DNA from 3 places in the Cecembia calidifontis genome. Region 2 is predicted to be linked to each of the others. Evidence: riboswitches for the same ligand, from Rfam matches in the RefSeq annotation. Region 2 holds a riboswitch; each other region holds the start of a gene.
The links. A riboswitch is a leader RNA that binds a small molecule or an ion and turns the genes downstream of it on or off. The one in region 2 is predicted to bind S-adenosylmethionine.
Positions count from the first base shown of each region.

Region 1 (5,344 bases), 1.3 Mb from region 2:
AATCAAACAATCCTTTAAACGGGGATAATCCATCAATACATAAACTGATGGATTATGAACAATTCTGTGGAATTCCTGCAGTTGAACGAAAAGTGAAAGAAGTGACTGTGGAAGAGTTTCTTCAGATGAAAAGCAAAGGGATGGATTTTCAATTAATTGATGTAAGAGAAATTCATGAATTTGAAGAATCAAATCTAAATGGTTTGCTTATTCCCCTTTCAGAGATTACCCATAAAGCAGATTTGATTTCTAGAAACAAAAAAGTAATTATTCATTGCAGATCTGGAGCAAGAAGTGCTAAAGCAATCCGGGAGTTGGAAGATAAGTTTCAATTTGAAAATCTTTTCAACTTAAAAGGTGGAATTCTAGCATATTCACAATTGGAAAAAACAATGATAAAAACCTGATTATTAACCTTAAAAACACCTTTAGGTTAACTAAATATAACCCTTCCTGAATTCACAAGGAGAAAGTTTTTCAAAATTATAGTTCAAAAATAAAATTATTTCAACAGCACATTCTTGATCTGAATTTCCAGAAATATTATGCATAATCGAAAAAAAACTCTACCTTTGCAGACCTAAAAAAAGTGGCATTAGGCCATTTTAATCAAGACATCTTAACAAAAACAATTATGAAATCACTAGAGATTATAGGGTTTAAAAGAGCAAATCTCGATAGTGCAGAACTTAAGCAGATCCGTGAGGAAGGAAATGTTCCTTGTGTGGTTTATGGTCCCGCTATCAAAGAGCAGATCCACTTCTATTCTCCTGCTATCCTGTTCAGGGATTTGATCTACACTCCGGATGTGCACATGGTTGACCTTAACATAGAAGGTCAAAAAATGAAGGCAGTATTAAAAGATGCTCAGTTCCACCCGGTTTCTGAGGTGTTGATGCATGCTGACTTCTTGGCTTTCTCTGAAGACAAACCAATCAAATTTGAAATCCCAGTTGAAATCGTGGGTACCTCTCCAGGTGTTCAAAAAGGTGGTAAACTGGAAATGAAAACAAGAAAACTAGCTGTAAAAGGTTTGGCTGCAAACCTGCCTGACAGAATTCAAGTTGATATTTCCGGTTTGGAATTGGGTAAATCTTTCAAAGTTGGTGAATTGAAGGTGGAAGGTTTTGAAATCCTTACCTCATCAAATGTTTCCGTGGTTACCATCGGGATTCCAAGAGCACTTAGAGGTAAAAAAGCTGAATAATTCAGATTCAAATTACCAATATTCGAAATCCTGCTTAATCCTTAAGCAGGATTTTTTATTTTTGCCAACCATTGAAAAAACATACTCTCCATGAAATACCTCATCGTGGGACTTGGAAATATAGGCCCGGAATACGAATTGACAAGACATAACGTGGGCTTCCTGACAGTTGACCGGATGGCTGAAAAATTTGGCGCAGAATGGAAAAGTGACCGCTTGGCCTTTACTGCCCATTTTAAACACAAGGGCAGACAGATTTACCTGATCAAACCCACTACTTATATGAACCTTAGTGGCAAGGCTGTCAATTATTGGATGAAGGAACTGGACATCCCCAAAGAAAACATTATGGTCATCGTAGATGATGTGGCCCTTCCTTTTGGAAAATTAAGGATGCGGGCTAAAGGCTCTTCTGCAGGGCATAATGGACTCAAAAATATTGAAGCCCTCTGCGGTGGTCAGGATTACCCAAGACTAAGATTCGGAATAGGTGATGATTTTCCTAAAGGCAAACAGGTGGAATACGTTCTGGGTAGATGGACCCAAAAGGAAATTGACGAACTTCCTATTTTTATGGATAAAGCCATTGACATGTGCTTAAGCTTCTGCACCATCGGCATCAATATGACAATGACGCAATTTAATGATTAATACTATTGTACCAAGTACAATGTACCAAGTACCAAGTACGTCCTTACATCGGGTCTTTTTGGCAAAAGGGTAATGTATTGGGGCAGGAAAAGATAGAAGAAAACGAAAAAACAAGAGTGAATAATTCGAGAAGTTTGCTTTTGAACTTCCACTGACTTTACTTTGCAATCAATTCAGGCGGAGATTTATAAAGAAGAGGCGAGAGAACAGGCTCTAAGACCCTCTGGCAACCATCCTCAAGCTCAGGAAAGGTGCCAAAACCTGCCCAAATAGGGAACTATAAATTAGTTTATATGACGACAAGGAAAATATTTTTGAGGCAAGTACCAAGTACCAAATACCAGGAAAACAAACGCCTTTACTCCAAATTCTCCAAGCTTTATCTTTACATACATTCCCTTAACACCGCATTAGTTTTAAGTTTTAAGGAAATTTGCCTGATAAATGACAATACCAAATCATTTCACAATACCCTTTTGCCATTCTCTCAAACACCTATTCTCTAAAAACAAGATCCGATATGCATCATTTTGAAACGAAAGCCATAAGACTCAGCAGCACCAAATCCAACCAAAGAGAACACTCCTCCCCCATTTATCTGACTTCATCCTTTACTTTCGAAAGTGCCGAGGAAGCCAGACAAATGTTCGCAGACGAAATCGAAGGAAACATTTATTCTAGATATTCCAATCCAAATACAGCCGAACTTATCCAAAAAGTCTGTGCAGCGGAAGGAACAGATGATGGCATAGCCACCGCCTCGGGTATGGCGGCCATGTTTGGAAGCATTGCCTCTTTGCTTCAACATGGAGACCATATTTTGGCATCACGGTCTTTGTTCGGCTCCACCCATCAACTGCTTACCAAAGTCTTCCCAAAATGGGGAATCACTTCCACTTATGGAGATATCTCGGATATAGCAAATTGGGAAAAGCTACTTCAACCCAACACCAAAATGCTGTTTATTGAAACCCCATCCAACCCAGGTTTGGAAATCATTGATCTGGAATGGGCTGGAAAATTTGCAGCCGCCCATAACCTGATTTTGGTCGTGGACAATTGTTTTGCAACACCTTATTTACAACACCCGGCAAAATGGGGAGCCCATATCGTTACACATTCTGCTACCAAATACATTGATGGTCAGGGGAGGGTATTGGGAGGATTGATTCTGGGCAAACAAAACCTCATAGACGAAGTCACCTATTTCACAAGGCATACCGGTCCATCCATGTCTCCTTTCAATGCCTGGATCCTTTCGAAAAGCATGGAAACCTTAGCGGTAAGAATGGACAGGCATTGCTCAAATGCCCTTGCAGTAGCATCATACTTTAAAGACAACAGGGATCTGGATTTTGTCAAATATCCATTCCTTCCATCTCATCCACAGTTTGAACTTGCCCAAAAACAGATGAAAGCAGGAGGAGGTATTATCACACTGACTTTAAAAGGAGGACTTTCTAGAGCACAAAGGTTTATTGATAGCCTAAAAATGATCTCTATCACGCCAAATCTAGGAGATAGCAGGAGCATTGTAACGCATCCTGCCTCCACCACACACAGTAAACTTAGTAATGAGGAAAGACAAAAAGTTGGAATCACAGATGGCTTGATCAGGATCTCTGTGGGTTTGGAACACGTAGATGATATAATTCAAGATATAGAGATGGCCTTAGAAAAGTCCAGATAACATCGAATTTACAAATCCTCCGTTCTAGGATATCATTGTTTTACAAGAGGGCAAAATAACTGCCCTCTGATTTTTTCTTTGTCTATTTGTAGCAAAACCACCTAACTTTTCGTCTTAAGCGTATAAAATCCATTCACTATGAAAAATGTCATCTTACTCTTAACCGCGATTTTTTTGGCAGCTGCTTCCTGCAATCCTGTCCAAAATTCGGATATTGAACCTGTGGAAGCTAACCTAAGACAATTGACCAGTAATGAGGCTGAGATGGTCCAAAGCAATGTGGATTTTGCCCTCCGCTTTTTTCAGGAGATGGAGAAAGAAAACTTGGACAATCATTTCACAGGGCCATTTAGCATCCATCAGGCACTTTCTATGGCCATGAACGGCAATGAAGGTGATATTTTACAGGAGTACCTAGATGTTTTGGCCTTCCATGGGCTGACAAAAGAAGAGGCCAATACAGCTATAAAAAGCCTAACAGAATATTTAAAAAATGTAGACCCAAAGGTTAAAGTCAATATTGCCAATGGTATTTGGTATAGAGAAGGATTAAGGGTTCAGGCACCATTTAAAACAGCCATGGAAACTTATTTCAATGCAAATATCAGTGCGCTCAACTTTGAACATCCCAATGCCCATCAGGTCATCAACAATTGGATTGCATCCCAGACCAATGATCTGATCAAGGATATGCTCAATAGTATTCCAAGAGAAGCAGTGATGTACCTTGTGAATGCCATTTATTTCAAAGGAGATTGGAAGTTCCAATTCGACCCTCAAAAGACCAAAAAAGAACCCTTCTTTCCCGAAAAAGGCGGATCGGTTCAGGTGGATATGATGGAATCCAAAGAAAAAGTTACCCTAAAAACCGGAGGAAATGGGAGGGTGAATTATTTAGAAATCCCCTATAGTACGGGACAATACCAAATGGCTATTATCCAAGCCAATTCGGGAACCTTAAGCAGCATCCTTCCAGAAATCACCACCGAAAATCTGGCGCTGTGGTCTGAAAACTCAAGGGAATCAAACGTCATCCTAAAAATGCCTAAATTTAAAATGAGGTATAAGGAGGAAAATTTAAACAGTAAATTAGAAAACATGGGATTGGTAACACCATTCAGTCCAAATCCCGCCAATTTCACCAAAATCTTTGAGGGCTCGTTTCCTCCCATGCTGATCTCAAGAGTCATTCATGAAGCGCTAATTGAAGTGGATGAAAAAGGAACTGAAGCAGCCGCAGCCACTATAATAGAAATCAGTGTAACATCCATGCCTTCAGGGCCAAGCATCATAAAATTGGACAAACCTTTTTATTTTCTAATCAAAGAGAAAAACTCAGGCTCGATATTATTTATGGGCAAATTGGGAAACCCTTCCCTTTTGTAAAAATTATCCTCTTCTCGATTTAAAGATGGGTTCAAAAAGACATTAGTCAAAAATATGCCTCCTATGTTTGTTCCCATTGTAACTTGAACAATAAACCCCGGGTTGATCCCGGGGCAATTACCCCAAAAGAAATTGAACCCGTATTGGAGTTTTAGGCTCAATATTCCTTTTAGTCCTCTTAATGAATCCCATTAAAGCCTCTATCCGATAATGTTTAGACTTCCAAAATTCACTTTCCCAATTCAGAAATGTCTTGTATCTAAATTCTCGCTTCTCGCTTCTAGTTCCTCAATAAAGGAACCTGGGCAGCACTGGAACCAATTGTCACGCCCTGATTTTACTTGCCACTTATTTTATTTTCTTCTCTAAAGTTCGACTCCCTTGGAGTCGGGATTCCTGAATATCAAAAT
Region 1 covers NZ_SGXG01000001.1:2,859,143-2,864,486, reverse strand. Annotated here, with positions in the region: gene moeB (molybdopterin-synthase adenylyltransferase MoeB) at 1-407, shown strand, start outside; gene BC751_RS12370 (50S ribosomal protein L25/general stress protein Ctc) at 635-1,207, shown strand; gene pth (aminoacyl-tRNA hydrolase) at 1,298-1,858, shown strand; SAM riboswitch class I at 2,041-2,144, shown strand; gene BC751_RS12360 (trans-sulfuration enzyme family protein) at 2,379-3,548, shown strand; gene BC751_RS12355 (serpin family protein) at 3,687-4,934, shown strand.
Region 1: it holds a riboswitch for S-adenosylmethionine, as region 2 does, so the genes downstream of both, BC751_RS12360 (trans-sulfuration enzyme family protein) here and BC751_RS18050 (O-acetylhomoserine aminocarboxypropyltransferase/cysteine synthase family protein) in region 2, are expected to answer to the same signal.

Region 2 (5,344 bases):
CTTAGGGATCAAATGGGGAAAAACCATAATAAATAAATATTCAGGTGTTCGTGTTGCTTTCCAGGTAAAAACTGCTCAAAATATATTGAAGTTGATCATATTCTATCAAAAAAGCATCATGCCCATAAGCAGACCGAATTTCTTGGTAGGTACCTTTTAGGGCATGTTGTGCTATCATTTGTGATTCTTCTTTGAGGAATAAGAGATCCTTGTCCACACCAATTGCCAATACTCTGCATTTTAATTTCGAAAGGGCTTTTTCAACCCCGCCCCTTCCTCTTCCAATGTCATGACTGTCCATTGCTTTGCTTAAGACCCAATATGAAAATGCATTGAATCGGTTGGCAAGTTTTTGACCTTGATACCTCAAATAGGAAGAAATTCTAAAATTATCTAATTTGTCCTCATTGTCTGATTGTTTTATGGCGAAATCCTGTGGATGTCTATAGGAAATCATAGCAATTGCCCGCGCTGCTTCGAGGCCTTTTTTACCTGCTGCTGGATTTTTATCGCCCCAGCTGGCGTCAGCTTCTATGGCCATTCTCTGGCATTCATTGAAGCCGATTATCCATGGAGAGGTCTTGGCATTGGAAGCAAGAATGATGGAGTTTTTGACCTTTTCTCCCAATGTATAAGCCCATTCCAAAGCAACCTGGCCTCCCAAAGACCCTCCAATTAAGGTGTGGATGCCGGAAATTCCCAAATGAATCCGTAATGTTTCCAGACTATTGGCCAAATCCCGGGTGGTCAGGTTGGGGAAATCATAATAATATGGCTGTCCAGTACCGGGATTCTCTGAAAGGGGATTGGTGGAGCCGTAGCATGACCCCAATAAATTGGCACAGACGATGAAATGCCTCGAAGGATCATAAAATTTGTCTTCACCGACCAATCCATTCCACCAGTCCTGAACATTGGCATCGCCAGTAAGGGCATGGATTACCCAGACCACATTGTCTTTTTCAGGGGTTAGATGTCCTTGCGTAGTATATGCTATTTCAAATCCATTCAGTTTTTCTCCGGATTCCAATTCCAATTCACCTTCATATGTGTAGGTTTCCTGCGCCATGTCTAATATCAGGTAATTACTTGCTAAATTCATTTTTGAAAAGGCTTAACGCGCTTTTTTTTTAACCCATTGGGGAGATATTCCCCAAAGGAAAGGTTTATATAGGTTTTCTAATGCTTTAGTTCTGCTCAATCACTTACGAGATTTTGTCAAAAGCCTGTTGTAGGTCTTCCTTGATGTCCTCAATGTGTTCGATGCCAAGTGAGAGACGTAATAGGGTTGGGGTAACCCCGGCAGCCAGTTGTTCCTCATGGCTCAACTGTTGGTGCGTGGTGGCAGCAGGTTGAATTATAAGGGTCTTGGCATCTCCTACATTGGCCAGGTGGGAAATCAATTTGAGGTTATTGATAAAGTCAGAGGTACTTTCTTTATCTCCTTTGATCTCAAAACTCAATACTCCGCCATATCCGTTTTTCAAGTATTTTTTTGCCAGGGAATGATAGGGCGAAGATGCAAGGCCAGGGTAATTTACTTTCTGTACCTGAGGATGAGACTCTAGCCAATTAGCTATCTCAAGTGCATTGTCTACTGTTCTCTGAACCCTAAGGGAAAGGGTTTCCAAACCCTGTAACAATAAAAAAGAGTTGAATGGGCTCAAAGCTGGGCCAAAATCCCTCAGGCCTTCCACCCTTGCCCTGATGGCAAAGGCGATATTCGGTAGCCCTAATGGGTTATTTTCTCCAAAAACTTCCCAGAATTTCAATCCATGGTAGCCTTCAGAAGGCTCTGTAAACTGAGGGAATTTTCCATTTCCCCAGTTGTAATTGCCTCCATCTATAATGATTCCACCGATTGATGTGCCATGGCCACCAATCCATTTGGTAGCAGAGGAAGTAACAATGTTGGCGCCATGCTTTAAGGGCTGGAAGAGGTAACCTCCGGCCCCAAAAGTATTGTCCACCACTAAGGGAAGGTCATGCTTTTTGGCCAAATGGGCAATGGCTTCAAAATCAGGTATATTGAACTCCGGGTTGCCAATGGTTTCCAAATATAGGGCTTTGGTTTTGTGATCGATGAGCTTTTCAAAATCTGCTGGACTGTCGCCTTTTGCAAATCTCGCCTCAATTCCAATACGCTTAAATGCGACTTTGAACTGATTATACGTACCACCATAAAGAAAAGAGGTAGATACGAAATTTTCTCCAGCCTGAATGATATTGTTCAAAGCCAGGAATTGTGCAGCTTGTCCGGAGGATGTGGCAACAGCTGCAACCCCACCTTCGAGAGCGGCCACTCTTTTTTCAAAAACATCTGTTGTAGGGTTCATGATCCGGGTATAGATGTTCCCGAATTCCTTGAGGGCAAAAAGATTAGCGCCATGATCAGCGGAGTCAAAAACATAGGAAGTGGTTTGGTAAATTGGCACTGCCCTTGAATTGGTGGTAGGGTCTGGGCTTTGGCCTGCATGCAATTGTAGGGTTTCAAATCTGTAGTTAGCCATTGAAATGAGATTTAAAGGTGGGAAATTTTTTAAATCCTATAGAGTAAATAGGAAAGATGTAATTTAACAACAAAATCACATGCAACAATGCATGATGTTGATTTTAGAGCAGGAAATGGATTTTTGATTATTTACCTGTACAGAGGGCTGTTGTAAATTCATATGTTCAGAATTTATATTTCCGGATGACGATATTATCTACCGGCAGGAATTGGCACCTTGGATTTTCCAGGTTGCCAGAGGGTCTGTGAGCCTGTCTCTCGCCTCTTCTTTATAAATCCTTCACGTAAAAAGTGAAAGATATCACAAAATAATAGGGGCTTATCTTTTAAAGCAAGTAATGGTATGAAAATATTTTTTCTTGGGTTAGTTTTTTAGAAAAACTGGCATTTGTTTCGCGGTGTAAATTTCATTGTTAAATATTTAATCGTTCCATGAAAAACATCTCATTGCAATTCGGATTCAAGCCTTTGTTTTTCCGATCAAAAATCACCCAATCCTTACGTTTATTCCTGATAGGACTTGTTTTGAGTTCACTTACAAGCTGCCTAGGGGATGATTTATCAGTTGTTTCCGAGATTCAGCAGGATTTTGAGGGCATTACCAAAATTGAGGTTGATGCAGAGTTTCTTGAGGTACAATATACTGGGGCGAGTGGGAGACAGGTGTTGAGTTTGAATGCAGAACTGCGTTCCAATTCCAATAAAAAATTTGAAGTGAAATACAGGGTAGTAGGAAGTACCCTTGTAGTTACTGTTGAAACGAACAACAGGCTCTTCAGTGGAGGAGCTAAAGGTGAAGGTTTTATCAGACTTACAGGCCCGAGGAATATGCTGCTTGATCTGGAAGCAGACTCTGGCAAAGTAACTGTAGAAAATGTAGTGAGCAATTCAGCTGAAATAGAAGTGGGCTCGGGAGAGATTTTTGTGAAAAATGTTGCCATCCCTCGCTTGAATGTGGAATTGGTTTCAGGAAGAGGTAAATTGGAAGATGTTTTAGGGGATATTGAAGGGAATGTTTCTTCCGGTAAATTGGAGATAATCAGGGTAGAAGGGAATGTGGAGGCATCAGTATCCAGTGGAGAAATTATCCTGAGAGACGTAACAGGTTTGGTTACCGCTCAAACCAGTTCGGGAAAAATTGAGATGTCCAATGTTCGGTCAATTGGAAGCATTTACATATCCTCTGGCCAATTGTTTGCCACCAATTCTGGATTAAGCCCCCAGACTGCTTTAAGAGCGTCTTCTGGAAATATTTACATTCAGACTACCAGCAATCTGAGGGATTTTAATTATAACATTACCGTTGGAAGCGGTTCGGCCAGGGTCGGGACTTCTCAGTCTACCTCAGGCACTTTGAATATCAATAACGGTTCTTCCACCACCATTCGGGGAGAGGTAGGGTCTGGGAAAATTGAAATTGTCAATTAAAGACTTTTTCTATCTTAACCGCTGTTCCGGCAGCGGTTACCATCAACATGCCGTCTCTAATCGTTTCATAATCCAGGTCAATGCCTATGACTGCATTAGCTCCCATAGCTTTGGCCTGCATTTCCATTTCTGCCATTGCTGTGGCCTTTGCTTCCCGCAATACCCTTTCGTAGGCACCGGATCTGCCGCCCACAATATCGGTAATACTTGCAAAAAAATCTTTGAAAACATTTGCACCTATGATGGTTTCGCCCGATACAATGCCCAGGTAAGCGGTGATTTTATAACCCTCTAATTGTGGTGTAGTACTGACTATCATATTGTTGATTTAAAAACAAAGCCGCAGCCAATATCGGCTGCGGCCTAAACTTAAATCAGATTTAGTTTTTTTCCAAACCTGGTGATCTTTCCAGAAATTCCTGATATAATTTGATATGCCTACTGCTCATCGGTACCCTGTAGCCATCAATAAATACATGCAATATTTGTGATTTGGTTTCAAAGGGATCTCCGGTGGAAACAAAAAGGGTGGCGTCTTTTCCAACTTCAATGGAACCCATCCTGTCTGCAATGCCAAAAACTTCTGCAGCATTGATGGTGATCGCTTTTAGGGCTTCTTCTTTCCCCATGCCATAGGCAGCAGCAAATCCGGCATTAAAAGGCAAGTTCCTTGTATTTTCTGCATCATTGCTTCTTATAACCACTTTTACCCCTGCTTTTGCCATTTTTCCAGGATTGGTATATGCGGCATCATACCTGTCTGATTGTCTGGTAGGAATAGATAGCATTGGGCCAACAATTACCGGAATGCCTGCTGCTGCAATTTTATCTGCAACTCTCCAACCTTCTGCGACTCCCATAAGTATAGCCTTTACTTTTTTTGATTTTATCCAATCAATTGCGGATAAAATATCCGAAGCTGCATTCACCTCAACCAATAGTGGCAATTCTCCTGCAATTACTTTGGCTAATTGCTCCATTTCAGGATAGTATTGCAATTCTGCCTTAGCTTTTTGCAACTGATAATAGGTTTCAGCTCTTGACCAAATATCATTCAGGGTCTTTTGTGCTGCTTCAGCCTCTTTCTTTATATCTTCATCACTTCTTCTGTCCCAGGTACTTCGGCGCGCAGAGGAAGGAAAGTTAAGTACGACCCCCTTGAATCCCGCAAACATTTGGTCAGGGGTATAGCCGTTCAGATTGATCAAGGCAGCAGTACCAGGGAAAAGGCCTCCGGAGGGTACTGCCAAAGTAGTAGTTACACCGCTGACTCTGGTAACCGGAATGGCAACTGAATTGGGGTTTACCGCTACCAAGGCCTGCATGTTGGGAGTAACCTGGCCTATTTCCGCATAGTCTTGGGTTTCAGGCAATGAATTGACTTCCACAAGTCCCAATCTGCTT
Region 2 covers NZ_SGXG01000001.1:4,188,520-4,193,863, reverse strand. Annotated here, with positions in the region: gene BC751_RS18055 (homoserine O-acetyltransferase family protein) at 41-1,102, opposite strand; gene BC751_RS18050 (O-acetylhomoserine aminocarboxypropyltransferase/cysteine synthase family protein) at 1,206-2,510, opposite strand; SAM riboswitch class I at 2,681-2,790, opposite strand; gene BC751_RS18045 (DUF4097 family beta strand repeat-containing protein) at 2,945-3,940, shown strand; gene BC751_RS18040 (YbjQ family protein) at 3,933-4,259, opposite strand; gene BC751_RS18035 (amidohydrolase family protein) at 4,321-5,344, opposite strand, start outside.

Region 3 (5,344 bases), 1.4 Mb from region 2:
AGGCAAGGTATAATGATTTTATTCTTGGAGTGGAATTGTTTCATAACCCTGGACCAAAGTCACTTTTTAATGGCTATGAAATTGATTACCGTACCACAAGGTTTAATGTCAATGTTGGATTTTCATTTACAGAAGAAGGACCTTTTCAGTTGATCCATTATATGTCTGTTGGTTCAGGTTTTCTCAATTTTCAAATGTTAAGAGAAAATGAGTTCAGGGACCTGGATGATTTTTTACAAAGTCCTGCACAGGGATTTATTTTAAGAGATGGGAATATCCATAAAAATTCGCTCAATCTTTCCGGTTTCCTGACCGAGATTGGATTTCAATTGAGTTATGATTTACCTATTCCGGGTAGAGATGAAGCTTTAGCCCTAATGGCAAAGTTCGGCTATTCATTTAGCCCCTTTGAAAATTCCTGGAATGTAAATGGGATTAGTTTCAACAGTACGCAATCAGGGGCTTTCCTGAGATTAGGGGCAGGAATAACACTTCCTGATTACAAGTATTTTTATAAAGATGCTTCATTGGGGGTACATATATTTTATGGGCTCAATTTTACCAGTCCGGATTTCTTCAACGAACACTTGGTTGATAATGGTCTTCAGCCATTCACCGGAAGACCTAATAATTGGGGGCTCAAAGTATTGGGCTACAGCAAGCAGTTGATGTATGGGATGGACTTTTTTAACCTTGGTCTGGGAGGGAAAGCAAGTGAAACACAAAGCCATAGTTTGAATAGTGTCAGGGTCTATGCTAATGGAGGATTGAAATTATTGGATTTAAGAAACTTGGAAATTGGGGCCCTTGCAGGGATAGGGTTTGGAAATTTAAGATACACCTTGACTTCTGACATAAAACCTGATTTTCCAAGACTTTTTGAAGAACCTGATCATGATGGGTATTTGGCAGCATATGGTGCTATGCTTAAACCTGAGGCGTTCATCACCTACGGTATCCCATTGTCTCAAAAGAAATTTATGGATCTGATACTTGGGATACATGCAGGTTACGAACTGCCTGCCAGCCAATATAAACTGGCAGATTTGGCTATGTTCAAATATATGGCCAATCCTTATTTACAATTCAGTGTTGGGATAAGGCCATAACAGTTAATCTTCAATTTCTACGATAAGTTCTATTTCCACTGCTATATCCATAGGTAATGCATTCATTCCTACAGCAGACCTGGCATGCTTACCCTTCTCTCCGAAAACTTCCACCATCAGGTCCGAAAATCCATTGATGACCTGAGGCTGTTGGGTGAATTCGGGACCGCAATTTACCATACCCAATACTTTTACGATTCTTTTCACCTTGTTGAGGTCCCCTAATTCTGCTTTGAGGACAGCCAATTGGGCTATTCCTACAAGTCTTGCTGCTTCTTTCCCTTCTTCAATGCTGAGGTCTTTGCCTACTTTGCCGGTGATGTAAGTTCCATCTGGAAGACTTGGCCCCTTTCCTGCTAAGAAAAGCAAATTCCCGGTTTTAACCGCATTGACATAATTGGCAACAGGTTGGCTGGCAGCAGGCAGGTGAATTCCCAAAGAAAGGAGTTTCTCTTCCGCATCCCAATAGGTGTTTTGGGGATCTGTGGAAGAAGTTTTTTCGTTGGAACAAGAAAAAAGAAATGGAAGAATGAAGAGCAACAAGATTTTTTTCATAGAAGGAAGTGTTTGAGCTAGCCTCTAAAATAACTTTGGAGTTTTGAAATTCAAAAAAATGAACCTAATAATGAGAATTTGGAAACTACCGTCCCCTAAAAACAGGTTCCATTTAATTTTTTGCAAGAATTATTGAAATGTGTAATAAAATTCAAGAATAGCCCTTAACTTTGGATATGCTTATCGAGAAAGACCGAGGGATGGGCCCTGAGACGTCTTAGCAACCTGAACACAAGGTGCTAATTCCCCTTCCGGAAAAGCCGGAAAAAGATGAGCGGAAGAATTCCTTTTTCATCCGGTTAGACTCGTTTAAGCTTTTTAATGTTAGATTTATGAAAAGAAGCGAGTTATTACTTTCAATTGCCAAGAAGAGAATTTTGATTTTGGATGGTGCCATGGGTACCATGATTCAGCGTTATAAGCTTTCAGAAGAGGATTTCAGGACCCCGGAATTAAAAAATCACCCCAAACCCTTGAAAGGTAACAATGACCTGCTTTCTCTTTCAAGACCTGATATAATCAAAGCCATTCATGCTGCTTACCTGGAAGCTGGAGCAGATATCATTGAAACCAATACTTTTAGCGGAACTTCAATTGCGCAAGAAGATTATGGACTGGAGCATTTAGCTTATCAGATCAATTTTCAATCTGCAAAAATTGCCCGGGAGGTGGCCGATGAGTTTACTGCAAAAAATCCGGAAAAACCCCGCTTTGTGGCCGGTGCTTTAGGGCCAACCAATAAAACCGCTTCTATTTCCCCTGATGTGAATGACCCTGGTTATCGTGCTATTACTTTTGATCAATTGGCCGAGGCATATAAAGAGCAAGTTAGGGCCCTTTTGGATGGCGGGGCTGATATTTTGCTGGTAGAGACAATATTTGATACACTTAATGCAAAAGCAGCACTTTTTGCTATTCAGGAAGTATTTGAGGAAAGGGGATTGCCTTTGGATCCTGTAGAAGGAGGAGTACCTGTTATGGTTTCGGGGACAATCACAGATGCCTCCGGAAGAACGCTTTCTGGTCAGACTACAGAAGCCTTTTTGATCTCCGTTTCCCATATGCCCCTGTTCAGTGTTGGGCTGAATTGTGCTTTAGGAGCAAAAGAATTAAGACCTTATTTGAAAGTGATGGCTGAAAATGCACCATTTTATGTATCTGCCTATCCCAATGCCGGTTTACCCAATGAATTTGGTCAATATGATCAGGGGGCCAAAGAAATGGCTGATCAGGTCGAGGAATTTTTGAAAGAGGGGTATATCAATATTCTTGGAGGATGTTGCGGAACTACTCCTGAACATATTGCTGCTTTGGCCAAGTTAGCTGAAAAATACCAGCCCCGAACTGTGGAATTTGTCAATACTGGAGATGAGTAAGATTCAAAAACATAATGTCTTGAAATTATCAGGTTTAGAACCTTTGGTTTTTACACCTGAAATCAATTTCGTCAATATAGGAGAACGGACCAATGTAACCGGTTCCAAAAAATTCGCAAAGCTGATCTTGAATGGTCAATTTGATGAGGCTTTGGAAATTGCTCTGGACCAGGTAAGGGGAGGTGCACAGATTTTGGATGTGTGCATGGATGAAGGAATGTTGGATGGTGTGGCAGCGATGGAGAGGTTTCTGAATTTGATTGCCTCAGAACCTGAAATCAGTAAGATTCCCATTATGATTGATTCTTCCCGCTGGGAGATTATTCTTGCCGGGCTTAAATGTATTCAGGGTAAGGGAATTGTCAATTCCATCAGCTTGAAAAACGGAGAGGAGGAGTTTATCCAACAGGCCAAGACCATCAAAAAATTTGGGGCCGCAGTAGTGGTGATGGCTTTTGATGAGCAAGGTCAAGCGGATACCTATCAGAGAAGAATTGATATCTGTAAGCGGAGCTATGACATTTTAGTAAAAAAAGTCAAATTCAATCCTCAGGATATCATCTTCGATCCCAATATTTTTCCTGTAGCCACAGGCATGGAAGAGCACAGGCGCAATGCCTTGGATTTTTTTCTTGCGACCAAGTGGATCAAGGAAAATCTGCCAGGAGCCAAAGTAAGCGGCGGCGTAAGTAATGTGAGTTTTTCTTTTAGGGGAAATAATCCTGTGAGGGAAGCCATGCATGCTGCGTTTTTGTACCATGCCATCCGCCATGGAATGGATATGGGTATAGTAAATCCCACCATGTTGGAGGTTTATGATGATATACCGAAGGATTTATTGGAAAAGGTGGAAGATGTTCTTTTTGATCGGTCAGATAATGCAACGGAAGCTTTGTTGGCATTTGCAGAGACAGTCAAATCCCAGGACAAAAAAGAAATTGTTTCAGAAGCTTGGAGGCAGGACTCAGTAGAGAAAAGGATTGAGCATGCACTGGTCAAAGGAATCATTGATTATATCATTGAAGATACCGAGGAGGCCCGCCTGAAGTATCAAAATCCCCTGAAAGTCATAGAAGGTCCATTAATGGATGGGATGAATGTGGTGGGAGACCTTTTTGGAGAGGGGAAGATGTTTTTGCCCCAGGTGGTCAAATCAGCTCGGGTGATGAAAAAGGCAGTGGCCTATCTGGAACCATTTATGCCTAAGCTTGGGGATACCGGCTACAGCCAGGAACAGAGTAGCATCAAAAAAATCCTGTTGGCTACAGTCAAGGGCGATGTTCATGATATCGGTAAGAATATAGTTGGAGTAGTATTGGCCTGCAATAGTTACCAGATCATTGATCTGGGTGTGATGGTAGATGCCCAAAAAATCATTGATGAAGCCTTAAAAAACAAGGTGGATATTATCGGGCTTAGTGGCCTGATCACCCCTTCTCTGGATGAAATGGTCAATGTAGCTTCTGAAATGGATAGGCAGGGACTGAAGATTCCTTTGTTGATAGGAGGAGCCACCACCTCAAGGATACACACAGCGGTAAAAATTGACCCGGTGTACAGCGGGACAGTGGTCCACGTTACAGATGCTTCCAAATCGGTCCCGATTGCAGGAGAGGCCATTTCAGAAGAAACAAAGGAAGCATACCACAAAGAAATCAAAGCGACCTATAAAAAGCTTAGAGAGGAGCATGAAGCCAAACAGCAAGTAAAACAATTGGTGAGTTATGAGGAGGCCAAAGCCAATCCTGTTTTTATTGATTGGGAACATTTCCAGCCCATAGCACCTCGTAAGGAAGGAATTACGGTTTTGGATAATTTGGACCTCAATATTTTGAGGAAGTACATAGACTGGACCCCATTTTTCAGCACTTGGATGCTGAGTGGTAAGTATCCCAAAATCCTGGAAGATCCCGTGGTTGGAAAAGAAGCCTCCCGCTTGTATGAGGATGCCAATCAAATGCTGGACCAAATCATTCAGGAGAAATGGTTGGAGGCCAAGGCAGTGGTCGGTATTTTTCCTGTAAAAAGAGTCCATGATGATCTTAAAATCTTTGGAGGTTCCAAAGAATACACCCTCCATTTTTTAAGGCAACAAGGCAAAAAAGGAAAGGGAGTTCCAAATAGGTCATTGGTAGATTATATACATCCTTCCAAAACAGATTATTTGGGTGGGTTTGCAGTAACCGCCGGATGGGGTATCGAGGCCAAGCTGAAGGAGTTTCAGGAAAAGCATGATGATTACCATGACATCATGCTCAAGGCCCTGGCTGACCGATTGGCAGAGGCAGGCGCTGAATACCTCCA
Region 3 covers NZ_SGXG01000001.1:2,803,969-2,809,312, forward strand. Annotated here, with positions in the region: gene BC751_RS12145 (hypothetical protein) at 1-1,109, shown strand, start outside; gene BC751_RS12150 (RidA family protein) at 1,113-1,664, opposite strand; SAM riboswitch class I at 1,842-1,941, shown strand; gene BC751_RS12155 (homocysteine S-methyltransferase family protein) at 1,997-3,040, shown strand; gene metH (methionine synthase) at 3,033-5,344, shown strand, end outside.
Region 3: it holds a riboswitch for S-adenosylmethionine, as region 2 does, so the genes downstream of both, BC751_RS12155 (homocysteine S-methyltransferase family protein) here and BC751_RS18050 (O-acetylhomoserine aminocarboxypropyltransferase/cysteine synthase family protein) in region 2, are expected to answer to the same signal.